DNA from 4 places in the Agrobacterium sp. CG674 genome. Region 4 is predicted to be linked to each of the others. Evidence: predicted binding sites of a transcription regulator. Region 4 holds the regulator's gene; each other region holds the start of a gene.
What was found. The regulator LexA, encoded in region 4, represses DNA repair genes until DNA is damaged. The targets are predictions, from matches to a motif close to TGTTCNNNNTGTGTTCNG.

Region 1: ACQZ51_RS20010 (ImuA family protein) is a predicted target of LexA. The motif match lies at 6,128-6,145, and genes of this name have one in related genera.
Region 2: ACQZ51_RS01475 (YifB family Mg chelatase-like AAA ATPase) is a predicted target of LexA. The motif match lies at 3,703-3,720, and genes of this name have one in related genera.
Region 3: ACQZ51_RS00700 (DNA recombination protein RmuC) is a predicted target of LexA. The motif match lies at 1,558-1,575, and genes of this name have one in related genera.

Annotation. Positions count from the first base shown of each region.
Region 1 covers NZ_JBNWDZ010000009.1:24,796-32,466, reverse strand. The annotation lists partial or broken gene ACQZ51_RS20025 (cold-shock protein) at 359-542, shown strand; gene ACQZ51_RS20020 (error-prone DNA polymerase) at 618-3,881, opposite strand; gene ACQZ51_RS20015 (Y-family DNA polymerase) at 3,878-5,389, opposite strand; gene ACQZ51_RS20010 (ImuA family protein) at 5,310-6,062, opposite strand; gene ACQZ51_RS20005 (ABC transporter ATP-binding protein) at 7,157-7,671, opposite strand, start outside.
Region 2 covers NZ_JBNWDZ010000001.1:293,502-301,172, reverse strand. The annotation lists gene cysK (cysteine synthase A) at 1-869, shown strand, start outside; gene ACQZ51_RS01475 (YifB family Mg chelatase-like AAA ATPase) at 2,082-3,614, opposite strand; gene dut (dUTP diphosphatase) at 3,766-4,236, opposite strand; gene ACQZ51_RS01465 (peptide chain release factor 3) at 4,327-5,910, shown strand; gene gshB (glutathione synthase) at 5,965-6,921, opposite strand; gene ACQZ51_RS01455 (cupin domain-containing protein) at 7,025-7,531, opposite strand; gene ACQZ51_RS01450 (sn-glycerol-3-phosphate import ATP-binding protein UgpC) at 7,633-7,671, opposite strand, start outside.
Region 3 covers NZ_JBNWDZ010000001.1:139,731-147,401, reverse strand. The annotation lists gene fmt (methionyl-tRNA formyltransferase) at 1-892, opposite strand, end outside; gene def (peptide deformylase) at 944-1,456, opposite strand; gene ACQZ51_RS00700 (DNA recombination protein RmuC) at 1,607-2,803, shown strand; gene ACQZ51_RS00695 (ribokinase) at 2,865-3,764, shown strand; gene trmB (tRNA (guanine(46)-N(7))-methyltransferase TrmB) at 3,772-4,470, opposite strand; gene metK (methionine adenosyltransferase) at 4,578-5,843, opposite strand; gene ACQZ51_RS00680 (helix-turn-helix domain-containing protein) at 6,034-6,453, opposite strand; gene lnt (apolipoprotein N-acyltransferase) at 6,598-7,671, opposite strand, start outside.
Region 4 covers NZ_JBNWDZ010000003.1:228,916-236,586, reverse strand. The annotation lists gene pdhA (pyruvate dehydrogenase (acetyl-transferring) E1 component subunit alpha) at 1-663, opposite strand, end outside; gene ACQZ51_RS10325 (FtsB family cell division protein) at 817-1,134, opposite strand; gene eno (phosphopyruvate hydratase) at 1,283-2,557, opposite strand; gene kdsA (3-deoxy-8-phosphooctulonate synthase) at 2,781-3,629, opposite strand; gene lexA (transcriptional repressor LexA) at 3,873-4,595, shown strand; gene ACQZ51_RS10305 (glutathione S-transferase family protein) at 4,947-5,630, shown strand; gene ACQZ51_RS10300 (ComEC/Rec2 family competence protein) at 5,661-7,671, opposite strand, start outside.

The DNA.
Region 1 (7,671 bases), on a different contig from region 4:
TCCGAACTCGATGATATCTGCCGCGCTACCCAATGATGCCGCAGATCGCATCGAGCGCCAGCAATGTGGCGCCCGGTCTCTCTCAAATTTCGAAACTTTCGTCGATGGTATTGTACGTCATCTCGCGCAAACTCCCAGAAGCCATCAATCGTTGAGGATCTGCGCGGCAACATTCGCGCGCTTCCTGCCTGTATGTATCCCGTGGTGGAGACAATAACGCGCGACACTCGTGCCCAAGAGGAAGAAAATGCGCCAGGGCTTTATTAATGTGCTCAGCAGTAGCGCCGATGAGCGCCGGGGCTTGTTCGAAACGGTGGCGTCCGGGTCAAGTGACCGCAGGACATTAAAGGAAATTCCTATGCCTACCGGTACAGCTAAAATTTTAATGATAACAATGGCTTGGCATGACTATACTTGGGAATGGTGGAACGGACGTGTTCGTTTACATATCTGCCTCGCAACAGGGTGGGCCGCTGAGAGTATGTGACAAGGTCACTTTCGAAGTTGGCCAGGACCGAAAAATCGAAGGCAAAGAAAGTTAGCGTGCTTTGACCTGCGGGCCGCGAGACCAGCCTGACAGCTAAATATCGTCAAGCCGGCGTCGCTCTTTCATGGATTTACTGAAAATTCCGGCTTTTCACCTTCAGCGTGTCGATGTGCAAATCCCGCACGAAGATGTCCCGCGCCTCAGGAACCGGTTTCTGTCTATCTCTAGAATCGCCACCACCCGCCGAGCCGTGAGCGAACTCGTCTCCACGTCCCGATGGTGCTTTAAACACGACATCCATGTCAGCGAGACCAGAGAGGTCCGCAGAAAGGTCGAATAGCTGCTGGGCGACCAGGTGCACGACCTCCCCTTCCCGCTGGATCCGTCCGTTGATGGCCATCATGCTTGATCCGAGTACAACCCGGCGCCGCTTCTCAAAGAGACTCGGCCAGACGACGACATTCGCAGGACCTGTCTCGTCCTCGATAGTGATGAACATCACGCCTTTCGCGCTTCCCGGCTTTTGTCGAACCAGAACGAGACCTGCGGTGTAGACCCACCGACCGTCACGCGCCGACATCGCGTCGTCACACGTCATCATGCTGCGCTTGGTCAAGCTCTCCCGTAGGAATGCCATTGGATGTTCGCGCAGTGTCAGGCCGACGTTTCCGTAGTCCGCTACAACGTTATGGCCTTCAGTCATCTGCCTGAGATCGACTTCAGGCTCCGCCTGCTCGGCGATCGATTTCTGCTCCCTGTCGGCGGCGGCTGCAAACAGCGGTAATGGCTCGTCGCGCAGCGCTTTGATCGACCATAGTGCATCGCGGCGTTCGAGTAGAAGGGATGGCCGGAAGGCGTCGGCCTCTGCAAGCTCGACCAGGGAAGCAGCAGGAACACCGGACCGACGCCACATATCATCGACTGAACTAAAACCATCATCCATGCGCGCGGCAACGATCCGGGCCGCGTCTGACGCTGCCAATCCCTTCACCAGCCGCATTCCCAAGCGCACGGCATGCCGACCGGTATCACTAATCGGCTCCAGCGTGCAGTCCCAGCGGGATCGGTTGATGCAGACAGGCCGGATCTCGACGGCGTGGACGCGGGCATCGCCAACGATCTGCGCTGGGGCATAGAAACCCATCGGCTGTGAATTCAGGAGTGCCGCGCAGAATACATCCGGAAAATGACACTTTATGTAATTCGAGGCATAGGCTATCAGCGCGAATGATGCAGCATGGGACTCAGGGAAACCATAGGATCCAAAGCCTTCGAGCTGCGAAAACGTCTTCTCGGCAAATTCAGCGGTATAGCCATTTCGCACCATGCCGGAGACCAGCTTCTCCTTAAACCTGCTGACACCGCCCGTAAATTTGAAAGTCGCCATGCTTTTTCGAAGTTGATCAGCCTCTCCCCCAGTAAAACCTGCACAGACCATGGCGACGCGCATGGCACTTTCCTGAAACAATGGCACGCCCAATGTTTTGCCCAGCACGGCTTCTAGTTCCGGTGTCGGATATTCGACCTTTTCCTTGCCCTCGCGACGGCGCAGATAGGGATGGACCATGTCTCCCTGGATAGGACCGGGGCGCACAATCGCTACCTGGACGACGAGATCATAAAATGTCCGAGGCTTCAGGCGCGGCAACATCGCCATCTGGGCTCTGGATTCAATCTGAAATGTGCCGAGGGTGTCGGCTTTGCGGATCATCGCGTAGGTTGCCGGATCCTCCTGGGTGATCTTTGCGAGATCCAGATCATCGTCCTTATGCTCACGGATCAGGTCGAATGCTTTGGACATGCAGGTCAGCATGCCCAGCGCCAGGACGTCGACCTTCATGAACTTGAGCGCCTCCACGTCATCCTTGTCCCATTCGATGATCTGTCGGTCTTCCATGGTGGCAGGCTCGATCGGAACGAGGTCATCGAGGCGGTCGTGGGTCAGCACGAACCCGCCGGGATGCTGGCCCAAATGACGTGGTGCGCCCATCAGTTGCTGTGCAAGCTGCAGCGTCAGTTTCAGCCTACGGTCATCCGGATTGAGGTTTAATTCCTTCACATTGCGGTCACTGACTTCTTCCGACCAGGACCACATGCCTGAAGACAACGCCTTGATCACATCCTCAGGCAGGCCAAGCACCTTGCCGACGTCGCGAATGGCACCCTTGGCACGGTAACGGCTGACGGTCGCACACAGTGCCGCCTTCTCGCGGGTATAGGTCTTGTAAATCCATTGAATGACCTCCTCTCGCCGTTCGTGCTCGAAATCGACATCGATATCCGGCGGTTCGTCACGCTCCTGGCTGATGAAGCGCTCGAACAAAAGGTCATTCGTTGAAGGGTCGATGCTGGTGACACCGAGAATATAACAGACGGCAGAGTTCGCAGCCGATCCTCGCCCCTGGCAGAGGATTCCCTGCGAGCGCGCGAACTGAACGATGGAAAACACCGTCAGAAAATACGGCGCATATTTCATCTTCTGGATCAGGTCGAGTTCATGCCGGACCGTAGCCAAAACCTCTGGCGGCATACCTTCCGGGTATCGGTCTGGTACACATTCCCAGACATAGTGTTCGAGAGACTCCTGTGCGGTCTTTCCTGGAACGATTGCTTCCTCAGGGTACTGATAGGTCAATTCCTCGAGTGAAAACTTGCACTGATCGACAATCTCCATCGTCCGCCGCAATGCTTCGGGATAGCGCGGAAACAGGCGTTCCATTTCTTCTGGCGGCTTGAGATATCTGTCGGCATGACGTTCGCGCTCGAAGCCGACGTCGTCGATGGTCGATTTGGTACGAATGCAAGTGACGATGTCCTGAAGCTGCCGCCGTCCGGGTTCATGAAACAGCACGTCGTTGGTGACGACGGTTTTGACCTTGTGGCGCGTGGCCATGTTGGAAAGATCGTGTAGCCGAAGCTGATCATTTGGTCTGCGGCGCAGGCAAAGGGAAACATAGGCGCGATTGCCGAACACCTCCGCCGTCTTCCTGAGCTGAAAGGCACATGTGTCGTCGGCGAGATCGGGTATGAGGATGCCGATCATGCCATCGGCGTAGGTCATCACGTCGTCCCAATGGAGGATGCAGTTGTTCTTGCCGCCTCGCCCCTTGCCGAGCGTGATCAGCCGGGTCAGACGTGAATAAGCGGCGCGGTCCGTCGGATAGACCAGGATCGACATGCCATCCTGTAAATCCAATCGGCAACCGACGACGAGCCTCAGACCTGTCGCGCGCGACGCTTCCAGTGCCCGGATGATGCCCGCAAGTGAATTGCGGTCGGTGACACCGATGGCATCGATGTCGAGGCTTTTGGCGGTCTCGAAGAGTTCGGTCGCGCTACTGGCACCGCGCAAAAACGAGAAATGGGTGGTGACCTGAAGCTCGGCGTATCTCATGCGAATATTCCCTGGACGAACCATTTGTGCGACCCGGTTTCGCTATCCACGCCGTCGCCTGCCCGAAAAACCCAGAGACGTTCGCCTGCTTCGTCCTCGATCATGAAATAGTCCCGCACTGCGGCCCACTCGGATGTTCGCTGCCACCACTCGCCGAATATCCGCTCCGGGCCATCGGCGCGTTTCACCTTGCGGCGCTTGCCACGCCATGTGACGGAAACGGGAGGGTGGTCGGGCATCAACGCGATAACCTCGACCAGTTCGGGACGAGCGAGCAGTCGCACCGGACGCGGCCAGTGATGGGACCAGGAAACGACAATGTCATCTGCAACAGGCGCAATACGCTGAACGCTGCGCTCGGGAACGTCGGAGGCAACGGGTGCAAGACGATAGACACGCTGTCCACGGTTGCCGAAGATGTCGATGAGCGGGGTGATGTCCGCGATCTCGTCTTCGACAAGCGAAGACGCCCTCTGTGTCTCTTCAAGCGGCTCGACCATGATGGCCGCAAGGGTAAGCTTCTCGATCCCGAAACCCGGATCAATCTTCTCGGTCCTGTCGCGAAACAACTTCGTCAACCATGAGACATCGCGGGCGGCCTTTGCTGTTCCTGCGCGCAGTGCCTGGGTCGTGTTGTCGACCTTATGAACAATAAGATCGACGCGGCGAACACCCAGGCCCTTTTTCTGGAGTTGATTGCAGAGTTCGGTGACCAGGCGACCAACATATTTGTCGATCGTTTCGGCTGCCCCGATCGGCTCCTGGAAAATGCGGCTGACTTCGATCCGTTCGGGCGTGCGAATGGGGTCTATGGGTTCGCCGATGCGGCCGAAGATCTGGTCGAGGCGGCGTGCGATTTCTGGTCCGAAGCGCAGTGTCAACGGTGCCCGCGGCGTCGCAGAAAGCTCACTAATGGTTCGAAAGCCGAGCGTTCTCAGATCGCCGGTCATCTTTTCAGGCAGACGCAGCAGGGAAATCGGCAATCGCTCGACCGCTTTTACGGTTTCGCCGCGCGGTACGATCACCGTCTCTCTGGTGATGGCACGTGCGCAGGCATGAGCGGCACCCCATGTATCGGCAATGGCGACACGGGCGGTCAGCCCCCTGCCCCGAAAGCGATTGGCAATCCCCGTCAACATGGCAAGCTCTCCGCCCCGGAGATGGTCGGCACCATCTGTGTCCATGACGATGCCATCTGGCGCATCGACTGCGACGATCGGAGAGTATTGGCTCAGTGCCCAGAAGGTAATGCGCTCCAGCGCGTCGGCGTCAGCCTTAGGATCGGCATCGATCATCATCAGCCCCTGAAACAAGGCCTGTGCCTTTGCTGCCTGCATGCCAACACGCAGGCCTGCCTTTTTCGCTGCAGCATCGGCTGCCGAAACCCAGCGTTTCGCTCCGGATTTAGCGATCACGGCGATGGCCTGTTCAGCCGGAATGCCGGGATCGGCTCGACGTATGCGATCCGTCGACAGATCCGGAAGGTAGATCGATACGACCCTGGTCATCACACGCTCCAACGATAAATTCGGCACATTCGCCAGCACGCGACCGCATTAGTTCCAGCAACCATCTTGCCCGCCCGACACCAGGCACGGGTAAGTCCTGCGACGGCAGCACACTCACCCTCCACCGGGTGGTCGACGCCGTCGGCTGCCCAAAATCATTGGCTTCCGTCTGTCGTCGCCACCTGCGGACAACAAGCGCCAGGCTTCCCTTTTTTTCCGCCGCAAGCTGAAGCCGCCGGCTCGCCAACATCGGCAGCCGCACGACCTCGCCGACGACAGCGCCTAGACCACCGAAGGACAGCGCCTCCTCCATAGAGGCGAGAACATCCTCCTCGCGATCGCTTTCCACGAAGATCACCCGGTTAGCGTTGAGACCTGCTTGCGCGAGTGCAGGAAAGAACAAATCTGGCCGTGTCAGACACCAGACGATCTTGCCTTTGGTGCGGGCGGCAACGCCTGCCACGAACAGGGCCGCTGCCGCGCCATCTACGGTTCCGGCGCCCCCGCCAGCGAATTCGTGAACCGCACCTCTGGTGAGACCGCCGCCTGGAAGCACCGCGTCGATCGCGCTCACCCCGAACGGAAGACATTCCGACTGCTTCGCGACCACGCCTTGCAGTAAGGAGATGCGATCACGCAGATCGGCTATGACATGCTCGCGCGCAGCAGCCATCGTTCACGCAATCCTTCCGGCTCGTGTGGTTTAGGGGAACGACTTCATGCCGCTTTCAATGTTGAAGTTCACGTTCTGTTCCTGCGCGCAATAAGAGTCAAGAGGCGCCAAATTAGGAACGCAGTCCTCTATCTTTAGCAATTCGAGAGATTCGCAAATTGAATCAGTGAGTAAGATTTGGACTCGCGCCTGGTGACAGGAGCAAAATAATTTTCCTGTGCTGACGATCAGATGCATTTAAGAGGACATTCAAGCTGGGCCTATCGGCAGGCGTCCTAATCCTGCACGTGATAAGCTCACTCGCGCCAAACTGATCAAGGATTTAATAGCCGCACGCCGGGCAGTTCGCCACGCATCAGCCAGCTCGCCAGAAATTTTCGAAGCGCGAAAGAGAGTAGACGCCACCAAGGTCGCCCTTGGAGCACGCGGTCCGGCTTGGTGGGATGACTGGGCGGCAGATTTCAACCGGCACCTCGCCAAGAATACTCCATACGCAGCCTCGTTCGAAAAATTCAAAAGGGCCTGAGGTGGCAACCCCTGTCAAAGTCGATCAGCGATCTTGATGATAAGCTTGCCGACTTTCTCCGTCAAAAGGCATGATAACGGCAAAGTCGGGCTTATCGACGAAGCCGTAAATTGCGGAACTGCCATCGCTCCGTCGGATGCCGTCTTCCCTGACCTTCATCCACCTATTTTCATAAACGACCCTGCAGTTGATCCTTTCTATATCTGGCTTCGTGTCACTCATCGTTTACCTTGCAGATATTTTAAAGAATTACAGACCACATGACCGGCCTTCCCCTTTTTATTGCAAGGGAGGGGCGGTGTTCGCAAACAACTCCAGACAAATCTGCGACATCCAAGGTCTTGAACCAATTCGAACCGTCGGCTCAGTTTCCCTTGGTGAAGGATTGCAAGGCGACCAAAGACTTAGCCGGTCGAGAGCGGTTACTTTGGGGCGGCAAGCGAAGTTCTGGTTATAGGCGCCGTGTAGGAATAGCCGCCACAATGTGGAGGCTCGCTTCGCATACCGCGAGCCAAATCAAGGAAAGCGCAGTCGGCGCTGCGCATAACTCTTTTGCTGCTACCCCAGTTCAATGCAATCCAAACAACCCGAGCAGTTCCTCCCGCTGTCGCACGAAACTTGAAGCGCTACGATCGCGAGGCCGGGGCAAATCAATGTTGATCAGCAGAGGTTCACCGCCCTTTTCTCGCGGAAGGATCAGAATGCGGTCGGCAAGGAAAATAGCTTCTTCGAGATCGTGGGTCACGAGCACCGTCGTCACGTCCTCCTCCTTCCAGATCCGCGCCAGTTCTTGCTGCATGCTGATCTTGGTCATGGCATCAAGCGCACCCAGTGGTTCGTCGAGCAGTAGTATCTCCGGCTGGACGGCGAGAGCCCGAGCGATGCCGACCCTTTGCGCCATTCCGCCTGAGAGTTGACGCGGATAGGCGGTTTCGAAGCCCTTCAGCCCGACCAGGTCGACATAGCGCTGGGAGACAAAGCGCGATTCCTCGCGGGAAACGCCCCTGGTTTCCAAGCCAAAGGCGATGTTGTCGATAACCGTCAGCCACGGGAGAAGACGGGGCTCTTGGAAGATGACGGCCC
Region 2 (7,671 bases), on a different contig from region 4:
AAAAGGGCGTCAAAGCGACCATTCTGGCCAAGCTTGAATTCTTCAACCCGATTGCCTCCGTTAAGGACCGTATCGGGGTTGCCATGATCGAAGCGCTGGAAGCTGAAGGCAAGATCATCCCCGGCAAGACGACGCTGGTGGAACCCACATCCGGCAATACCGGCATCGCACTGGCCTTTGCCGCAGCCGCCAAGGGTTACAAGCTGATCCTGACCATGCCGGAAACCATGTCCATCGAGCGCCGCAAGATGCTGGCGCTGCTGGGTGCCGAGCTGGTTCTGACCGAGGGGCCGAAGGGCATGAAGGGTGCGATTGCCAGAGCGCATGAGCTGGCTGCGACCATTCCAGACGCCGTTATTCCGCAACAGTTCGAAAACCCCGCCAACCCCGATATTCACCGCAAGACGACGGCAGAAGAGATCTGGAACGACACCGATGGTGGCGTGGACATCTTCATTTCCGGCATTGGCACGGGCGGCACGATTACCGGTGTGGGCCAGGTCTTGAAGCAGCGCAAGCCTGAGGTGAAGGTGGTAGCGGTCGAGCCTGCCGACAGCCCGGTTCTGTCGGGCGGCACACCCGGTCCGCACAAGATTCAAGGCATTGGCGCGGGCTTTGCGCCAGCCGTTCTCGACACAAAAGTCTATGATGAAATCGTGACGATCAGCAATGAAGAGGCCTTCGAGACCGCACGTCTCGTCGCCCGCCTGGAAGGCGTGCCGGTCGGCATCTCCTCCGGTGCTTCCCTTGCTGCCGCCATCAAAGTTGGGGCCCGCGAAGAAAATGCGGGCAAGACGATCGTTGTCATCATTCCATCCTTTGCCGAGCGGTATCTCTCGACTGCATTGTTTGAAGGCCTTGGCCTTTAAGATCGCTTAGACGTAACGCCCCGCTGGCGATTGTCTGTGGGGCGTCACTCGTTTTGCCGTTCGACACGGTGGATGTGACCGATATTTGCGGAGCTTGCGTTGCTGGTGCCTGTGAGGGCGCTACGCAGCTTATGCGATGATGCCTCTCCGCAACCTTCCATGAAACTCAAGCTATCAAAAATCGCGGCGAGCTTTTAGCCAAGCTTCGCCGTTCACGCGGCATGTTCTGCCCGTGGCTTGATCTTCTCAGTTCTGACCATCGCCGTTTGCGGCCATGGGTATTTCGGACGGGGCGCTGGAAGTTGCCTCGTTGGGTAGTTTAAGTGTTGGCACCTTTCAGCGCCCCGTTCAGCGGTTTATGTCCGCCCACGATCTCTTGCCACGGCTGGCTGATCCCGGATGGCGAGGGCGAACCTTGCCGGAAAACCGGTCGGACATGACCAAGATCCAACCCTTCCCCATTCCGGGCGGCGACACCCCTTTGGGATATCGCCTGCCAGTTCGGCCACACCTGCCTTCGCCTGACATCCGCGCCGATTGATCGAGGCGCGGGCACAAGCGATCCGTTTTCCGCAAGGTGTGCATCTGCCACTAGGCCGATGCTGTCCCTCGCGATCCGTCCGCACCATCTCTGGCACAGGGCAGATGCAGCGTGTTCCTGTGTACCGCCTGACTTTCGCCGTTCCGCCATCCGGTCGCGTTCGACCATAGGTGGAGGGCTGTCGGTACGCCCGGTGGCGCACAAACCGGACTGATGCAGACGCTTTACGAACCCGTCAGGCATTCGCAAAGCGCAAGCGTCAGGCCGGATCGAACATGGAGAAGATTGCGCCAGCCGGTCCGAAACCGGCGCTATCCCCTCACCCGTTGCCACCGGGGAGATCGCTGCCAGACCCCGGCGATGAAAGGTTGCGTAGCCTCATCACCACCAGCGCCGGTTCCGCCTCGCCGCAACGCCTTGCGGTGTATCCGAGGGCGGAACGGGGGCATTGTGCGGGTGATTCGCCCGTCATTGAGAAACTTGCGGAATGTTTTTTGCGATTTTCTGAAGGTTTTTATTAAGCTACTGATTCATAATGAAAATATCTTGCAATAGAGGAATGCTGGTGGTCGAGGCATGACCCTTCACCTCAAAATTCGACGACTGAGCTGCGCTAAGATCGTGATTTTCTGTCCTCTCCCACCAGGGGAGAGGTAACCGCGCGCCCTCGATCAAGCAGCCGCTGTCAACCGCTCCCCGGCGATACGGTAGGAAATGGCTTCGGCCAGATGAATGCGGGTAACGGTTGGCTTGTCATCCAGATCGGCAAGCGTGCGGGCGACCTTGAGGATGCGGTGATAGCCACGGGCGGAGAATTTCAGCTTCTCAGCAGCATCACGCAGCAATTGCAGGCCGGGCGCATCCGGTTCTGCGAATTTTTCGATCAGCGCCGTGGAGCAGCGGGCATTGGTGCGAATGCCGTTGAAGCCTGCGGCTGCGAAACGATCCTGTTGCAAATCGCGGGCGCGGGCAACGCGGAGTGCCACATCGGCGCTGGCTTCTGCGGCCATGGGACGGATGAGGTCGGCTGCGGAAACGGCGGGAACCTCGATGCGGATATCGATGCGGTCCATCAAGGGGCCGGAAATACGTTGCTGGTAATCCGTGACGCAGCGCGGACCGCGGGCGCAGGTGAAGCCGGGCTCGCCCGCCATGCCGCATTTGCACGGGTTCATGGCAGCGACGAGTTGAATTTCTGCGGGATAGCTGACGCGATGATTGGCGCGGGCAATGATGCACTCACCCGTTTCCAACGGCTGGCGCAGGGCATCGAGCGCCTGCGGTGAAAACTCCGGGAACTCATCGAGAAACAGCACGCCGTGATGGGCAAGCGACGCCTCCCCCGGCTTTGCCCGCATGCCACCGCCCACAAGTGCGGCCATGGTGGCGGAATGGTGCGGGGTGCGGAAGGGACGACGATCCGACAACTTGCCGCCGGAAAGTTGCCCCGCGATGGAATGGACCATGGAAACTTCCAGCAATTCCGACGCCAAGAGCGGCGGCAGGATGGATGGCAGGCGCGAGGCCAGCATGGATTTGCCCGAGCCGGGTGGACCGACCATCAAGAGATTATGGCCTCCGGCAGCGGCAACCTCCAGAGCGCGCTTGGCGCTCTCCTGCCCCTTGATATCGGCAAGATCAGGCAGGTTAGCGGGATTGGCGCGGATGGCGGCGACGGGGCGCGACAGCATCTGGGTTCCGCGAAAATGATTGACGAGCGCAATGAGGCTGCGGGGCGCGAGAATATCAAACTGAGCGCCTGCCCATGCGGCTTCTCCACCGCTATCTGCCGGGCAGATGAGGCCTTTGCCCTGCGCATTGGCACCGATGGCAGCGGGAAGCGCGCCGGATACGGCCCCGATGGTGCCATCCAGATTAAGCTCACCGAGAACAACATAGGCATTGAGCGCTTCTGCCGGGATGGCACCCAGCGCGGCCATGAGGCCGAGCGCAATGGGCAAATCGAAATGCGAGCCTTCCTTGGGCAGATCAGCGGGCGCCAGATTGACGGTGACCTTCTTGGCGGGAAGCGCCAAGCCGGACGCATGGAGCGCGGCCTGCACCCTCTCCCGGCTTTCCGCCACGGCCTTATCCGGCAGGCCAACGATCTGCATGCCGACCTTGCCCGGCGCGACCATGACCTGAACCTCGACAGGCACACCCTCTATGCCCTGAAATGCCACCGTATTGACGCGCGCAACCATGAAAGCCCCCATATGCGGACTTTAGAACAATCGCATACAGCGTGTATGCGTCCGCTTCTGCAACCTTGCACAGACGCCTACGCAAAACAAGAACAGGAAGTGAACAATTTCACTTATACCGGGCAGAAAAAGCGTGGCCGGTTGCAGGCAATCAAACGCCGGTGGAGCCGAAGCCGCCCGCGCCGCGTGTAGTCTGCGAGGTTTCGCTGACCTCGACAACATCAACCTGCGTGACCGGTGCGATGACCATCTGGGCGATGCGCATGCCGCGCTCGACCACGAAATCCTCCTGCCCCAGATTGGCGAGGATGACTTTGACCTCACCGCGATAATCGCTGTCCACGGTACCGGGCGTGTTGAGGCAGGTGATGCCGTTTTTGATGGCAAGGCCAGAGCGCGGGCGGATCTGTGCCTCGTAACCCTCAGGCACTTCGAAGATGAAGCCTGTGGGCACCAGAGCGCGGGTGCCGGGCGCAAGCACCAGCGGGGCGCCCTCTTGCACCGCTGCGCGCAGATCCATGCCAGCGGCCCCCGATGTCTCGTAGGAGGGCAGCTCGATGCCTGCCGCGTGGGGCAGACGGACAAGATTGAGGGCGGGGCGATTTCGGTTTTCTTGGGTCATGGCGCATTAGTTTTCCTTGTGCGGGCCAAGGTCAATTGCAAAAGCGGCCCCGAAACGCTAGATACCCCGCAATTCCACAGGATTTGTCAGATGACCGAAACACTCGCAGAGGCGGTTTCCCGCCGCCGCACCTTCGCTATTATCGCGCACCCGGACGCCGGTAAGACGACGCTGACCGAAAAGCTGCTGCTGTTCGGCGGTGCCATTCAGCTGGCCGGTGAAGTGAAGGCGAAGAAGGACCGCATCCAGACGCGGTCTGACTGGATGAAGATCGAGCGCGAACGCGGCATTTCCGTCGTGACCTCGGTCATGACGTTTGAATATGACGACAAGGTCTTCAATATTCTCGATACGCCAGGTCACGAAGACTTTGCCGACGATACCTATCGCACGCTGACGGCGGTTGACGCTGCCATAATGGTGATCGATGCTGCCAAGGGTATCGAGCCGCGCACGCTGAAGCTTTTCGAAGTGTGCCGCATGCGTGATATTCCGATCATCACTTTCGTCAACAAGATGGACCGCGAAAGCCGGGACATTTTCGAAATTCTCGATGAAATCGAAGAAAAGCTGGCGCTGGACACGGCGCCGATCACATGGCCAATCGGTCGTTCGAAGAGCTTCTGCGGCTCCTATTATCTGGCCAGCAACAAGGTTCGCGGTTCCGACAAGGAAGTTGAGGCAACGCAGGTCTCCGGCCCCAAGGATGTGGCCAGCCGTTTGCCGGAAAACGAGCGCCAAGCCTTTATCGAGGAAACGGAACTGGCGCTGGAAGCCTGCCGTCCGTTTGACCGCGAGGCGTTTCTCGAGGGTCATCTGACGCCGGTGTTCTTCGGTTCGGCGCTGCGCAATTTTGGTGTTCGCGACCTGATCAATGCGCTGGGCGAGATTGCGCCACCGCCGCGCAACCAGGTGGCCGATACGCGCACCGTGCATGCCGATGAAAACAAGATGACGGCCTTCGTCTTCAAGATTCAGGCGAATATGGACCCCAACCACCGCGACCGCATTGCGTTCGCGCGCATCTGCTCCGGCAAGCTGGAGCGTGGCATGAAGGCGCGGCTGGCGCGCACCGGCAAGCAGATGGGCCTGACGGCCCCGCAATTCTTCTTCGCCTCGCAGCGGCATATTGCCGACACGGCCTTTGCTGGCGATGTGGTGGGCATTCCCAACCACGGGACCTTACGCATTGGTGACACGTTGACTGAGGGCGAAAACCTCGTTTTCCAGGGCGTGCCAAACTTCTCGCCGGAAATTCTACGCCGCGTGCGGCTGGAAGATGCGATGAAGGCGAAGAAGCTGAAGGAAGCTTTGCACCAGATGGCCGAAGAGGGCGTCGTGCAGCTGTTTTCACCGGAAGACGGTTCACCCGCCATCGTGGGCGTTGTCGGCGCGTTGCAGCTGGATGTGCTCAAAGAACGGCTGATGGGCGAATATGGCCTGCCGGTCTCGTTCGAAATGTCGCGCTTTTCGATCTGCCGCTGGATCTCAGCCGAGCAGCCTGCCGATATGGAGAAGTTCCTGACCGTGAAGCGCGGCGATATTGCCCGCGATCTGGACGGCGACCCGGTGTTTCTGGCGCAGGATGCGTTTTCGCTGCGCTATGAGGCGGAACGCTATCCCGGCATCAAGATGGTGGCGATCAAGGAATACCATGTCGCAAAAGCGGCGTGACAACATTCAAATGAAAACCCCGGCTGCAAGGCCGGGGTAATATCTCAGACATTATCAGCCCTGCGCGTCGCGCTTTCGCTCGATGGCATCCCACAGCAGGCTTGCGACATCGGCACCGCCGAACTTCTTGACTTCGCGGATGCCCGTGGGCGACGTGACGTTGATTTCCGTCATGTAATCGCCAATCACATCGATACCGACGAAGAGGAAGCCGCGTTCCCGCAAAGCAGGGCCGATGCGTTCGCAGATTTCCCTTTCACGGGCCGTGAGCTCGGTCGGCTCAGGGCGGCCACCGGCGTGCATGTTGGAGCGGGCATCATTTTCCGCAGGCACACGGTTGATGGCACCGACGGGCTCTCCATCCACCAGCAGGATGCGCTTGTCGCCCTTGCGGACGTCAGGCAGATATTGCTGGGCGATATAGGGCTCGCGGAACATCTGGCCGAACATTTCCAGAAGCGAGGAGAAGTTGCGGTCATCGCGGGTGGAGTGGAACACGCCAGCGCCGCCATTGCCGTAGAGAGGCTTGAGGATAATATCGCCCATCTCCTCGCGGAAGCGGGCAATCTCGGCCACATCCTTGGTGATGAGGGTTGTCGGCATCAGATCGGCGAATTCGGTGACGAATATCTTTTCCGGCGAATTGCGCACCCAGGCCGGATCATTCACGACCAGCGTCTTGGGGTGGATGCGCTCCAAGAGATGCGTTGAGGTGATGTAGGCCATGTCGAATGGCGGGTCCTGGCGCAGATGGATGACATCCATGGTCGCGAGGTCGACGCGCTCGGGTTCGGACAGGGAGAAATGATCGCCCTTGATATCGCGCAGCTGCATCTGCTCCACGGTGGCGTAGATCTTGCCATCACGCATCGACAGGCGATCCGGCGTATAGTGGAACAGGCGATAGCCACGGGCCTGCGCCTCAAGACTGATCGCGAAGGTGCTATCGCCCGCAATGTTGATGCCGGAGACATGATCCATCTGGATCGCGACGTTCTTGATTTTGGCCATGCGCAGTTTCCTTTTGAAAGCCCGAAAGGTTTAGGGCAGCCAAGCTTCAAAGGCAACTGTTACGCCGTGGGGTATCTATGAGTTTTATTGACCTGTGCGAGGCCTATAGCGCTGGCGCTTTCACGGGCATCAGTTTGTTCTTGACGCGGTAGGCAAAGGCAATCGGTGCCGGGAACGGGCGGCGCAGAAAGGCGACCTTGCGCACATAGTTATTCACCCGCCACGTGGCCCAGGTGTCAGCCTTGAAATAGGCGACATCACCAGCGCGCAGCATGTGGATGGTACCATCTTCCGCCGTCACATGGACTTCGCCCTCGACGATATGGACGGTTTCATCCCAGCCGAAATACCAGCGGAAGGTGCCCGCCGTGCAATCCCAAAGGGCTGTGTGGGCGGCACGGTCGTCACTTCTGGAGTGGTCGGCCATGCGGGCAACGGGCTGGCCTTCGATGATCCAGTCTGGATTGATCGGGGCGGGCTTCATCTCCATGGCGTGCGATGCTTGCGACACGACGGGATCTGCCCTGCGGCTGCGGCTTCCAAACGGTATCGACGGCACGGAACGCGCCGCCATAGCCGCAACACTTGCGATCAGTACATGCAAAGCCATATTGCGCCCCCATTTTGCAATGGGAACGCCATATCACAAACCGCGTAAGCATGAACTTCCATAAATAGATTCAATTTTAACGGAAGATCACTTTTGGGAGATCAGTGGGCGCTAGCAAGCTCTGGTGCCTGATGGTGTGC
Region 3 (7,671 bases), on a different contig from region 4:
AATCATCCGCCAGCATGGGTTTGCCCCCGGCCTTTTGCAGGCGCAAAAGGCGAACTGCACCGCTGCCACAGGCAATTGTCAGCGCATCATCCAAAACGGAACCAGCCTCACCCATGCCGCTCGCAACCTGCGATTCCAGCACCTTCACCCGCTCGGCCTTGCCGCCGATATCCATTTCGAACCATGCGCCAGGAAAGGGCGAGAGGCCCCTGATGTGGTTGTGTACATCCTGACTGGAGCGGGAAAAATCAATGCGGGTTTCACCCTTGTCAATCTTTGCCGCGTAGACCACACCTTCGTCTGGCTGCAGGGTGACAGGCAGATCGCCATCTTCGAGCTTCAGCATCGCATCGCGCATCAGCCGCGCACCCGCCAGCATCAGGCTGTCATGCAGCGCGCCAACCGTCATGTCAGGCGTAATCGTGACGCGGGCTGTGAGGGCGACAGGGCCGGTGTCCAGCCCCTTTTCCATCTGCATCACCATGATGCCGGTTTCTGCATCACCTGCCATGATGGCACGCTGAATGGGGGCGGCACCGCGCCAGCGCGGTAGGAGCGAGGCATGGCCATTATAGCAGCCCAGCCGCGTGCCGCTCAAAATGGCATCCGGCAATAGCAAGCCGTAGGCCACGACAACCGCCACATCGGCATTGAAGTCCCTGAACGTTGCCCGGTCTTCCTCTGCCTTGAAATTGAGAGGTGTCAGAACCGGAATGCCGAGCAATTCGGCGGCCTGATGGACTGGTGATTTCTGCAGATCAAGTCCGCGACGTCCGCCGGGACGTGGCGGCTGCGTATAGACCGCCACGATCTCATGGCCTGCATCGACAAGGGCGCGCAAGGTGGGAACGGAAAAGTCCGGTGTACCCATGAAAATGATGCGAAGTGCCATGGATGCCCCCTGTCCCGCAGACGTACCCGTCGATCTGAAGAGATCGGCGGATCAGAATTTTGCGCGGGCCGCTTTGGTGAATTTCTTGATGACCATTTCCCGCTTCAATCGGGAAATGTGGTCGATGAACAGCACACCGTTCAGATGGTCGATTTCGTGTTGCAGACAGGTTGCCAGCAAACCGTCAGCCTCAAGCGTCTGCTTTTTGCCCTCGCGGTCGATGTAAGCCAATGTCAGGGCTGCGGGCCGCTCCACCTCTGCATAATAATCGGGGATCGAAAGACAGCCCTCCTCATAGGTCGAAACATCATCCGACACGGTGAGGATTTCAGGATTGATGAAAACGACAGGCTTGCGGTCCTCATCTTCACGCGAAATATCGATGACAAGCATGCGGCGCGGCACACCGATCTGAATGGCGGCAAGGCCAATGCCCGGCGCATCATACATCGTTTCCAGCATGTCATCGGCCAGCCGCGTGATCTCGGCATCCACCTGTTCGATGGGCTTGGATTGTTGGCGCAGCAAAGGATCAGGCAAAATAATAAGAGGTTTGATCGTCATGGCTTCCCCATAACGCATCTCTTCTTTCGAGGAAACAAAAAATAGAAGGCACCATCTGCTCCTTGAAAGACGGAAAAGCAGACTCATTTACGCCGTGGAAATGTTCATGCTTTGATCTGACGAATCACGGGAAATCTGTTAGATTTACTTATGAACATTGATTTTAACGCACTTGGTACGACAGCTTTCAGTCTTGGTGGCAACGACATATCGGTTGGCGCACTGCTTGCCCTTCTCCTTGTCGGATGTCTTGTCGCGGCGATCCTTATCTTGCGAAGGCCGCCGGTGGTTGACCAGTCGCGGGATGAGATCACCGAGCTTTTAAGAACTCAGTCGGAACTGCATGGGCGCATTGCCGCGATGACGGAGAGCCTGAGCGCCCGTCAGAACGAAATGAGCCAGACGCTGAACGACCGTCTGGACGGCATGTCGCAGCGGATCGGCACGACCTTGACTGAGCAGACCCGCTCCACGCATGAAAATCTGAGCAAGTTGCAGGAAAGACTTGCGGTCATCGATGCCGCGCAGGGCAATATTCAGGATCTGGCCAAGGATGTGATCGGCTTGCAGGCCATTCTTTCCAACAAGCAGACACGCGGCGCCTTCGGTCAGGCACGCATGGAAGCTCTGATTGCCGACGCGCTGCCCTCCGGCTCCTATAGCCTGCAGCCTACGCTTTCGAACGGCTTTCGGCCCGATTGCACCATCAGAATGCCCAACAATGCGCCGCCGCTGGTGATCGATGCGAAATTCCCGCTCGAAGCCTGGAATGCGCTGAAAGCAGATGATTCGCCGGAGGCAAAGCGGGCCGCCACGCAGCAGTTTCGCCGGGACATGGAAGTGCATATTCGTGATGTCGCCGACAAATATCTGATTTCGGGTGAAACGCAGGACACCGCCTTTATCTTTGTGCCGTCGGAATCGATCTTTGCCGATATTCACCAGCATTTTGAAAATCTGGTCCAGCGCGCGCACCGCTCCCGCGTCGTCATTGTATCACCCTCCCTCCTGATGCTGTCCGTGCAGGTCATCCAATCGGTGCTGAAGGATCAGCGTATGCGGGAACAGGCCCACCTCATTCAGGGTGAAGTGGCCCTGTTGATGGATGATGTGCGGCGACTGGATGAGCGGACGCGCAAATTGCAGTCTCATTTCGGGCTGGTGCAGAAGGATGTGGACATGATGTTGACCTCGTCTGACAAGGTGCTGGCGCGCGGTGTCAAAATCGAGAGCCTGGATTTTGCGCCCTCGCAAAAGGAAATCGCCCATCTGGAAGCCGAGCAACTGCGCCGCATTTCAGAGGTTCGCGCCGGAGCTGCCAAGCTGAGGGTGGTTGACGACGAGTGATACACCCGGCAAAGTCGCCGTCTGTTTCGACTTCGTTTTTACCCCCTTTGGAATGACCCGCATGATCACAGTTTTCGGCTCCATCAACATGGACCTCGTCGCCATATCCGACCGCCTGCCAAAGCCCGGCGAGACCGTGACCGGCAAATCCTTCTCGACCGCCGCCGGTGGCAAGGGAGCCAATCAGGCGCTGGCCGCACGGCGCGCAGGTGCCACGGTGAAGATGGCTGGTGCCATTGGTGATGATGCGTTCGCCGCGCCCGCCTTGACGCTTCTTCGCGATGCGAGAGCGGATCTGTCGCTCATCAAGACCGTGGCTGTGCCTACCGGAACCGCCGTTATCCTGATTGGCGAAGGCGGGGAAAACATGATTTCGGTCATTCCCGCCGCCAATGGCGAAGTTTCGGCTGAGGATGCAGACCGCGCAATTTCTGAAATGGCTTCAGGCGATATTCTGATGCTACAGTTCGAGGTGCCTGCAGATGCCATCGAGGCCGCGCTAAAGGCCGCCAAGGCAAAACGCGTCACGACCATCATCAACACGGCCCCTTTGACATCGCAGGCGCAGCGCCTGTCGCGCATGGCTGATATCGTGATCGCCAACGAGACGGAGTTCGAGCTTCTGATCCGCAAGGACAATCTTTCCGCCGAACAGCGTGAAAAGGAACTTGTCTCTCTTCACAATGAAACCGGACAGACGCTCATCGTCACACTGGGTGCAGAAGGCGTCATCGCCATTCGCAATGGAAAGCTGGTCAAGGCAAAGGGCCTGAAGATCGAGCCCCTGGATACGGTCGGCGCTGGTGATACCTTCTGCGGTTATCTCGCGGCCAGCCTCGATGCCGGTCTCGACTTTGAAGCGGCACTGCGCCGCGCCGCCGTTGCCGGTTCTCTGGCCTGCACCCGTCCGGGCGCACAGCCATCCATCCCTGTCGCATCCGAGGTGGACGCGAACATCTGATCGGCAATCAGGTCCGGATAAAGGTGAGATAGGCGGAGCTGCGACCCTCGCGCTTCGCCTTGTTCTCGTAGCGCGTGCCCGGCCATGTTGCGAATGGCGTCGTCCAGTCAGCAGAGACCTCAGCCGTCCATTCAAAACCGCCATGGCGCGCGCAATGCTGAAGTGTCCAGTTGAGATAGGTATCGATATCGGAGGCGAAACAGAACTTCGCGCCGGGTTTAAGCACACGGTGAAACCGCGCCAGATTGACGTCCGAGACGAAACGGCGCTTCCAGTGCTTCTTCTTTGGCCATGGGTCCGGATAGAGAAGATCGATGTGATCAATGGACGCATCCGGCAACCAGTCCAGCACCTGCGTCGCGTCATCATCATAAAGGCGGATGTTCATCAGTTCCCGCTCGCGGACCGAGCCCAGCAATTTTGCCATGGAATTGACGAAGGGCTCGACGCCGATAAAGCCCGTATGCGGATTTTCACCGGCGCGGTGAATGAGATGCTCCCCGCCGCCAAAGCCGATTTCGAGCCGGATGGATTTCACATCGGCCGGAAACAGTGCCGCGAGTGTCTGAGGTGGCGGCGTCGCAAGGTCGAGCTTTAGCAATGGCAGGAGGTTCTCGATGGAATCAGCCTGCTGCTCGCGCAGGGGCTTGCCTTTGCGCCGACCAAAAAACGCTTCCGTTGAGCGTGAGCGTCGTTCTTCCGTCATTTCCACACTCTCATGCAAATGGAGAACCCGCACCGTGCCTTCCATGGCACCGCGCGGGTTTCAGATTTTTCAAACCGTATCTCTCAATCAGCGATGATTGACAAGCCTTATGCGGCTTTCAAAGCATCCTTGAGCGGCTTGACCAGATCGAGCTTCTCCCAGGAGAAGGAGCCGTCACGGCCAGCCTTGCGGCCGAAATGACCGTAGGAAGAGGTCTTGGCATAGATCGGCTTGTTGAGGTCGAGGTGACGACGAATGCCCGATGGGGAGAGGTCGATGACCTTGCGGATCGCGGCTTCGACTTCATCTTCGCTGAGTGTGCCGGTCTGGTGGAAATCAACATAGACGGACAGAGGCTGAGCGACGCCAATGGCGTAAGACAGTTGGATCGTGCAACGATCTGCCAGTCCTGCTGCAACGACGTTCTTGGCGATGTAACGTGCCGCGTAGGCTGCCGAACGGTCAACCTTTGTGGTGTCCTTACCGGAGAACGCACCGCCGCCATGGGGAGCCGCGCCACCATAGGTGTCCACGATGATCTTGCGGCCGGTGAGACCCGCGTCGCCATCAGGACCGCCAATAACGAACTTGCCGGTCGGGTTGATGTACCACTGGCAATCATCGGCAATCTTCAGGTCGCCCAATGCTTCGCGGATGTAGGGCTCAACGACGGAGCGAACCTTCTTGGAGTCCCAGCTCGCGTCCAGATGCTGCGTCGACAGGACGATGGAAACGGCTTCCGACGCCTTTCCATCGACGTAACGCACGGTTACCTGGCTCTTGGCATCAGGACCAAGCTTTGCAGCTTCACCTTCGCCGCTTTTACGCGCCGTGGCCAGAAGCTGAAGGATGCGGTGCGAATAATAGATCGGCGCCGGCATCAGATCAGGCGTTTCCTTGCAGGCGTAGCCGAACATAATGCCCTGGTCGCCAGCGCCTTCATCACCCTGCTTGTCGGATGCGTTATCCACGCCCTGCGCAATATCAGCCGACTGCGGGTGAAGCAGAACGTCAATCTTTGCGGTCTTCCAATGGAAGCCGTCCTGCTCGTAACCGATATCGCGGATGGCCTTGCGGGCTGCTGCCTTGAACTTGGCGGGGTTGATAAGGGGATGGCCGTTTGCGTCATTGACGACGTTGCCGTCCTTGTCCTTCTTCAAAAGCGTATCGGGAACACGCACTTCACCGGCGATAATCACGCGGTTGGTTGTGGCCAGCGTCTCGCATGCGATGCGCACAGTCCAAGGATCAACCCCGGTCTTGGCTGCTTCGCGGTAAATGAGATCAACGATTTCATCGGAAATGCGGTCACAAACCTTGTCAGGGTGACCTTCAGCAACGGACTCGCTGGTGAATAGGTAGTTGGCACGCATGCGGGATTCCCCTCAAAGAAACGGTCCTGATTTGTTAGTCAAATTGTGTGGAAAAAACAAGGACACAACGACATAAATATATCTTTATATCGGAATTCCTAAAATCATCCTTACCCAAACAGAAACAGTACCGCCCAATAAAAAACGGCCCCGAAGGACCGTTTGAGATGCAACAACTGAGCCGATGATTTTACTCGGTATCGCCTTCGGCAGCCAAGGCCTTGACGAGATCTACGATGCGGCGGCGCACCTTCGGGTCTGTTATCTTGACGAATGCGCGGTTCAACTGCAGGCCTTCCGAGGAAGAGAGGAAGTCCACGACATAGTTGGAGCTGCTGGCTTCCGCCATGCCAGTTGGGGTGACACCCTGATCGCCTGGCGCATCTTCAAAGAAGAACGACACGGGCACATTCAAGATACCGGAAATATTCTGAAGACGGCTCGCGCCAACCCGGTTCGTTCCTTTTTCGTATTTCTGAATTTGCTGGAACGTAATGCCAAGGCTTTCGCCGAGTTTTTCCTGGCTCATACCCAGCATGGTCCGGCGAAGGCGGATGCGGCTTCCGACGTGAATGTCGATCGGGTTCGGCTTCTTCTTGTTCTCTGTCATTTATTAAGGTCCTGACATTCAGTTCTTCGGTTTATCGACTACACGCCTGTTCAAATCCTGAATTGCTGGATTGTCACCGCACGCAATATATCATGTGCGTTGTGCAACCTGACAAGTTCACTATGCAATTTTAGGGGTTTTGGGTCAATTCTTACGTTTCATCAAACCTATCCGCGAAATCACTGATATTACGAGCAATATTGCAAAGAACAACCAAAAGTATATTTGTCGCATATCGTCAATAAGTACACCAGTAGCCGCACCACTTAAAGTGGAATCAATGATTCCTTTTTGACCATAGTCAAGTCCTGCGGCAATTCGCCCCACAGGGTCTATTATTGCCGAAACGCCGGTGTTGGCAGCGCGAATCACTGGAAGTCCTGTCTCGACTGCGCGGATGCGGGCCTGTTGCAAATGCTGGTAGGGTCCCGGCGTATTTCCAAACCAACCGTCATTCGTCACATTGAGAATGGCGGTCGATGTCGCAATATCTTTTGGTACTTCGCCGGGGAAGATGATCTCGTAGCAAATGAACGAATAGAGTTTCTTGCCCGATGGCAGCGTGATCGGCTCACGCGTCGCAGCCGGTGAAAACCCGCCGGGAAGGTTGATCAAATTCTCGATGCCGAAACGGCGCAGGATATTTTCAAACGGAACATATTCACCGAACGGAACGAGGTGAACCTTATCCGTCGCGCCGATGATCTGGCCCTGGCTGTCGATCGCATAGACGGAATTGTAGTAACGCGTTTGCTGCCCAGCTCCTGCATCTTCCATCCGCACGGCACCCGTCAGCAAAATCTGCCCGTCAGACAGGGTCTTTGCGATTTCCTGAAGGGCGTCCGGGTTTTGGGTGAGAATGAAAGGAACGGATGTTTCGGGCCAGACAATGATGTCTGGGACTTTCTGCCCGGACGTTGGTGGCAAAGCCGAGAGGCGCAGGTGTTCATTGAATATCTCGGCGCGGTCGGCGTTGAGCATCTTGCGGGACTGGTCGATGTCAGGCTGTACGATCCTGACCGTCAAGGCATCGCTATCGACCGCCAGCGGCTGGCTCAATCGATAGGCGCCATAGCCCAGATGTCCTGCCAACATTGCCACGGCGATACACAGACCGGGAACCATGCCTTTTTTTGTGCCCAGAAGCGTCGGACTGGCAAAAATGAAGACTGCCAGCATCGACATGCCGAAAATGCCGATCAGGTTCGATGTCTGCAT
Region 4 (7,671 bases):
AAGCGAGTAGTTGGACTGTGCGGTTGCGCGCGCAGTCGATGTACCCATGGCGTAGTGGTTGTTCTCGACGATGTAAATGATCGGCAATTTCCAGAGAGCAGCCATGTTGAAGCTCTCATAGACCTGGCCCTGGTTGGCCGCGCCATCGCCGAAATAGGCGACGGACACACTGTCATTGCCGCGATACTTGTTCGCAAAGGCCAGACCGGTTCCGAGCGAAACCTGCGCGCCGACGATGCCGTGTCCGCCGTAGAAATGCTTTTCCTTGGAGAACATGTGCATGGAGCCGCCCTTGCCCTTTGACAAGCCGCCGCTGCGTCCGGTCAACTCAGCCATGACGCCACGTGCGCTCATGCCAGCAGCCAGCATGTGGCCGTGGTCACGATAGGCGGTGATAACCTGATCACCTTCCTTCTGCGACATGTTCATGCCCACAACGACAGCTTCCTGCCCGATGTAGAGGTGACAGAAGCCGCCGATGAAGCCCATGCCGTAAAGCTGGCCGGCCTTTTCCTCGAATCGACGGATCAACAGCATCTCGCGATACGCGTGGAGCTCTTCATCTTTGCCGAACTCCGGCGTGTTCTGGCCGGTAAATTCCTTAGCGGCTGTCTTTGCCGTGGTCTTGCGGCCGGATACGGTCGCGTTTTTTCGCGGCGCCATACATCCCTCCCTGAGTTGCCATTTAGAATGGTTGGATCGGATCGCACCATATGCAAGAAAACGCGAAGCAGCAATGGCATAAACGCATGGCTCGTATTCGCCCTAAGTGACTGCGAATAAATTAAAAAACGAGATTAACTGAAATTCGGTTAATCAAAAATATGTGTTCATGATGACGATTTCGTCGGCGCGCGACATGTTCAACTGATAGCGCGAGATCTCATCGATCATATCACGCTCCAGCGAGCCATCACTCATCAGCTCAACTTGGCGCTCCAGCGCCGTGCGGGCCTTGGTAAGCTTGGCCAATTCTGCCGAACGGGCGACGCGCTGCCTCTCCAGCTGCTCCGCAGCCTTCAGCCCGAAATCACCATGGATGGAATGATACCCGAAATAGGAGAGAAACGCGACCGTGATTGCCGGAACGACAAGACGGCCAAAACGTCTTTTCTTGTGATGCTTGGTCCACATACTCTGAAACAGCCTTCAAACGCGTTACTGAAGGCATCATAGCGACATATGCTTAACCATCCGTTGACCTTAACGCACGCTCCGACCGCAGCGCACAAAAAAGCCCGGCGTTAACCGGGCTTTTCGTCGTGTCATATCGATATCGAAATCAGCCGCGAAGAATGGAGCGGCCTGCATAGGCGGCCTGTGGGCCGAGCATTTCTTCGATACGGATCAACTGGTTGTACTTGGCCAGACGGTCAGAGCGCGAAAGCGAGCCCGTCTTGATCTGTCCGCAGTTGGTGGCAACCGAAAGATCGGCAATTGTGGAGTCTTCTGTTTCACCAGAGCGGTGAGACATGACAGCCGTGTAGCCAGCCTTGTGTGCAGTTTCAACAGCGTCGAGCGTTTCCGTCAGCGAGCCGATCTGGTTGACCTTGACGAGGATCGAATTGGCGACGCCCATCTTGATGCCGTCACGAAGGCGGGCAGAGTTGGTCACGAACAGATCGTCGCCAACCAGCTGAACTTTCTTGCCGATCTTGTCTGTGAGGTACTTCCAGCCGTCCCAATCGTCTTCGGCCATGCCGTCTTCGATGGAGATGATCGGATACTTACCGGCCAGCTCGGCGAGATAATCCGCCATGGCTTCAGGCTCCAGCGTGCGGCCTTCGCCTTCCATCACGTATTTGCCGTTCTTGAAGAATTCCGTCGAGGCGCAATCGAGAGCAAGCGCCACGTCTTCGCCTGGCTTGTAACCAGCCTTTTCAACGGACTTCATGATGAAATCGAGTGCTTCCGGTGCGCTCTTCAGGCCCGGCGCAAAGCCGCCTTCATCGCCCACATTGGTGTTGAAACCCTGCGCAGACAGTTCCTTCTTCAGAACGTGGAAGATTTCAGCGCCGATACGCACCGCGTCACGGATATTTTCCGCGCCGATTGGCATGATCATGAATTCCTGAAAGTCGATTGGGTTATCGGCATGCGCGCCACCGTTGATGATATTCATCATTGGGACCGGCAGCAGATGCGCGTTTGGGCCACCAACGTAACGATAGAGTGGCAGGCCTGTGGTTTCGGCAGCAGCTTTTGCAACAGCCAAGGAAACGCCGAGGATGGCGTTTGCACCGAGGCGCGACTTGTTCGGCGTGCCGTCGAGTTCGATCAGCGTCTGGTCGACATGGATCTGGCTCTCGGCATCGAAACCGCCCAGCGCATCGAAGATTTCCGTGTTGACGGCTTCGACTGCCTTCTCGACGCCCTTACCGAGGTAACGCTTACCGCCATCGCGCAGCTCTACAGCTTCATGTGCGCCGGTGGATGCGCCCGATGGAACCGCTGCGCGGCCGAAGGAGCCGTCTTCAAGATAGACATCTACCTCAACGGTCGGGTTGCCGCGGCTGTCGAGAATTTCGCGTGCGATAATGTCGGTAATGGCTGTCATGATCTCTCCCTTAGGATTGGAACAGTGTTTTTCAGGTGCATGTCTTAAAGCGCATGAGGGAACCTGTGAAGAAGTTTCAGATTCCGGCTTGCGATAAAAACACGTCGCCAGAGCGGCGAGTCGTTTGGTGGTCGTCTTCCGCTGTAGCCGATGCGGAAGAAATTACAATGACAAGCCCCGTCCTGCGCGATGGTTTCCTTCGACGCCTCTCGGCGCCGAACTATCAGGTGGACTTGGTGATATTGTCGAAAGCCAGAAGTTTTTCGAGAAGCTTCGGCATATCTTTCAGGTGAACCATGTTGGGGCCATCGGATGGCGCATTATCAGGGTCTTCATGCGTTTCTATGAAAAGACCGGCAACACCAACTGCCACCGCCGCGCGTGCCAATGTTTCCACGAATTCGCGTTGACCGCCCGTCGAGCCACCCTGCCCGCCCGGCTGCTGAACCGAATGGGTCGCGTCGAATATCACTGGCGCACCGAGCGATGCCATGATTGGCAGTGAGCGCATATCCGACACTAGAGTATTGTAGCCGAAGGATGCACCACGCTCGCACAGCAGCACATTGGAGTTGCCGCTGTCATTTAGCTTGGCCAGCACGTTCTTCATGTCCCAAGGTGCCAGAAACTGGCCCTTCTTTACGTTGATCACTCGGCCGGTCTTTGCAGCAGCCACCAGCAGGTCCGTCTGACGGCTGAGAAATGCCGGAATCTGCAGAATATCTATGACGGGCGCGACAATGGCGCACTGCTCTTCGGTGTGAATGTCCGACAAGACTGGAAATCCGAACTGCGCCTTCAATTCTGCGAAAACTTCAAGCGCCTTGTCGATGCCAATGCCACGCTGGCCCGAAAGCGAGGTGCGGTTGGCCTTGTCGTAGGATGATTTGTAAACCAGACCGATTCCCAGCTTGCCACAGAGTTCGGCCAGCGTTTCGGCAATCATGAAAGCATGGTCGCGGCTTTCCATCTGGCACGGACCGGCAATCAGGGAAAATCGTTCGGTGTTCGAGAAAGAGACCGCTCCAGCGCCCTCGCCGGCAATGACCTTCAGATTGTTCGTCGCACTCATGGTTTTCCCTTGGAACAAATGAAACAGTGCACGGGCATCACGCCCGATCTTAGCAACGCATGTAGCAGTAAGCCGACAGCGAGTCACGGTATAGGAGCGGTATTCGGCGGGATTGTGGGCAACGTTGAAACTCGTTTGTACTTTCACTGAGTTTTAAGGGATTGCAGAACACATATGGAACAGATAGTGTTCGTTCTGTATTTGTTTCCCGAATCTCCGCCTCGAATCGTCAAGGGTCTCTTCATGCTCACGCGCAAACAGCAGGAACTGCTTCTATTCATTCATGAGAGAATGAAAGAGTCCGGCGTGCCACCATCTTTCGATGAAATGAAGGATGCACTCGAGCTTGCCTCCAAGTCAGGCATCCATCGGTTGATCACAGCCTTGGAGGAGCGCGGTTTCATTCGCCGGCTACCAAATAGAGCCCGTGCGCTTGAGGTTATCAAGCTTCCCGAATCATATTCACCCCCAGAAAAGCCACAGCGCGGCTTCACGCCAAGCGTTATTGAAGGCAGTCTGGGCAAAGCTGCAGCGGTCGAACAACGGCCTCAGCCATCATCTTCCAACAGCAGAAACTCCGAATCAGTCAGCGTACCGGTCATGGGACGCATTGCAGCGGGCGTGCCAATCTCCGCCATCCAGAACAACACTCATGATGTGGTCGTGCCGATGGATATGCTGGGTGCAGGCGAGCATTACGCGCTTGAGGTTAAAGGCGATTCGATGATCGAAGCCGGTATATTTGACGGCGATACCGTCATTATCAAGGATACCAGCACCGCAAATCCCGGAGATATCATCGTGGCTCTGGTGGACGAAGAGGAGGCAACGCTCAAGCGCTTCCGTCGCAACGGCGCCTCTATCGCACTGGAAGCTGCGAACCCTGCTTATGAAACCCGCATATTTGGACCGGATAGAGTCAAGATTCAGGGAAAGCTGGTTGGTCTGATCAGGCGTTATCACTGATCAGCTTGGAAAGCTCTGCACGCGCGTTTCATACGGAGTCTTAATTCTGTTGCGCTCGCGGGGCCTCAAGTCACCACGCAGCGACAACAAGGATGAAACTTATTAGCCGGGTATCCATTCCACTGTGATTGTGTGCTTTGTAGCGGATTTCCGTTATAGCGGCAGAGATTTTGCATGGGAATTGGCTGCTGCGTTTAGAATGCCGTTTGTGACCCACATTGATCGCCAAGCTGGTTACGGCCATCAAATAATTTGAATGATGCCATCGCTGTGCATGGCTTTATGCAAGAAATTCTCTGGGTTATTGATAGTCTTCTTCTTTTTGATCGCTGCCTTTCAGGAGCGCTGCTCATGTATCAACTTTTCATCGCCAACAAGAATTACTCGTCTTGGTCACTGCGAATCTGGGTGCTGATGCGCACGCTCGGAATTGAATTTTCTGAGCGATTCATGCGTTTCGATGACAAGGACCATGCATTTTCGGAGTTTTCACCGACATCGAAAGTTCCATGTCTTGTGGATGGCGATCTGACCGTATGGGAATCGCTCGCCATCACCGAATATCTTGCGGAAAAGCATGATGGCGTTTGGGCAGCGGATGCCAAGGCCCGGGCCTGGTCTCGCTCTGCCGCTGCGGAAATGCATGCGGGCTTTTCCACGTTGCGCAACAACCATCCGATGAGCGTTGGTCTTAGAATACGGCCATCTTCCATATCCGAAGCATTGCGGAGAGATATTTCCCGGATCGACGCCTTGTGGCAGCAAGGGCTGGCAGCCCATGGCGGTCCATTCCTGGCCGGGGCCGAATTCACGGCTGTGGATGCGTTTTTCTGCCCGGTTGCGTTTCGGTTCCAGACATATGGAACTGTGCTGTCTGCCGCGTCTAAGAACTATATGGATCACCTCCTATCCCTTCCGGCAATGCGAGAATGGGAACAGGCAGCCCTTCTGGAACCGTGGCGCGATGATGCGCATGAGGCCGAGGCGCGGAATGTGGGGGAATGGCTAGCGGATTTGCGCGCTGTCACGTCGTGACGTGCAGCGGCACGTTCAGAGGTGCGATGGCTATGGGCGGACTGCGAGCAGGTGTTCGATATGGGCCGGAATTACTGTGTTGAAGCTTTTGTCGCGCCAGTCGTAATGACGGTGCACCGTCCATGGCCGATCATCGCTCAGCATGGCAGCTCTTGCTGTCAGGACGGGCTTTGTTGCATCGCCCAGCCATAGCTCCATAGAACCGGTGCGACGCAAGGTTTCCTCAGTGACGAGAATGGCGCCGGAACGGCAGGTGCTGAAGGGAACGCTGCGTGTCGTGACGACAATATTGGCGATATCGCAGGCCAATCCCGCGAATGCACTGTCGAGCACCACCGCAACACTGACGCCGCTTTTGGATTTCGATATGCACCAGCTGTTTTTTCGGCAGGTGAATCCATCTGTTTTGAGAATAACCCGCTGCATTTCCTGCCGTTCTCTCGCTTTGTCTTGGTCCGTCAGCGTTTTGCGGCGTCCGGTTTGCGCGTCATCCCCAGCCTCGTCATCACCATCTGGTGACTTTTCTGCGTCAAGCATGTCAGCTGGAATGTGGCGCTCCGGCAGGGGCAGCGCCCTCGCCCACTGGTCATAGATGAAGCCCGATGCCCGCTGCTTTGTGGTTGCCACGGCATCGTCAGTCAAAAGAGCAACGAGCGACCCATCCTCATAAATCAAAAGGTCCGGTTTGCTGCTCCATTGCTCCGCGCTCAGCAGCACATAGCCCGCCGCAACGAAGGGTAGTCCGATCAATGCAAGCCGGGTGCGTAAAAGGGCGAGCAGTAGAAAACCTGTCGTCGACACAGCGAGGAACCAGCTGTTCTGCCGTCCAATCGTCACATCCCCGCCCCAGCCTGACACCGTTGTCGCGATGTCGATGACCATTGCCATGCCATACCCCATCACCTTGATGAATGGTCCATCGAGCCCGAACGGCATGAGCAGCATGCCCATCAGCGCAAACGGCATGACGATGAGTGACATGATGGGCATCGCCGCCAGATTTGCGGCAAGCCCATAGGTTGTGATGCGGTGAAAATGTTCGATGGTATAGATCGCGGTTGAAAGACCGCCAATGAGGGATGTCACGACTACACCACCAATGATGGTTGCGCATTTAGAAGCGGCGCTGAGCCACCACGGCGGATGCGCGATAACAGGGCGCTCGCGTTCTCCTCTCCACCGGCTCCAGGCCGCGAAGCCCGACACAAGAGCAAGCGTCGCAGCAAATGACATCTGGAAGCTCGGCCCCATCACCTCGTTGGGAGACAAGACAATGATGACGATGGCGGAAAGCGCAACATTTCGAACGCTGATCGATGGCCTGTCCACCAGAACCGCAACCAGCATGATCGACATCATCAGCCAGGCTCGCTCCGCAGAGACGGCAAAGCCTGATATCAGATAGTAGCAGAATGTCATGAGAAGTGCCGCAAAGGCGGAGATTTTCTTCACGGGCCATCGTTGCGAGAAGCCGGGAAAGAAGCTGAATACGGTTCGCATGCCAACAAAGAAAATACCGGCCGCGAGCGCCATGTTCAGCCCGGAAATCGCGACGATATGCGCGAGGCCCGAGATGCGCAAAGCCTCCATTGTTTCGTCTGATATGGCGCGTCTCTCATCGGTGACAATCGATGCAGCAAAGGCTCCGGCATCACCGCCGATCAGGTCGCGAATGCGGTTGGCTATGTTGCTTCTCAGCGCATAAAGCCGCCGATCCGCCGCCCCTGCCCACGTGCCGCCTTTCGCCTCGCCGGCCGGATCCGTCCACACTCGCGGCGCGCCATAAAAGAATCCGGTTGCACCAATGCCACCGAAATAGGAGCCAAAGGCGAAATCGTTCAGCCCCGGTAGAGCTGGACCGGAAGGCGGTGACAGGCGTGCCTTGCCGGTAATCGACGCACCGATCGCTACCGCTTCATGACGGCTGCGAGCAACCAGCGAAACCTTTTGCGGCGCGCGGGCAAGCTGCGGGGCTGATGTCTGCTTCAGCGCAACGACATATCGCCAGTTCCCCCTTGCATCCAGCTCGCGGCGTTCCACA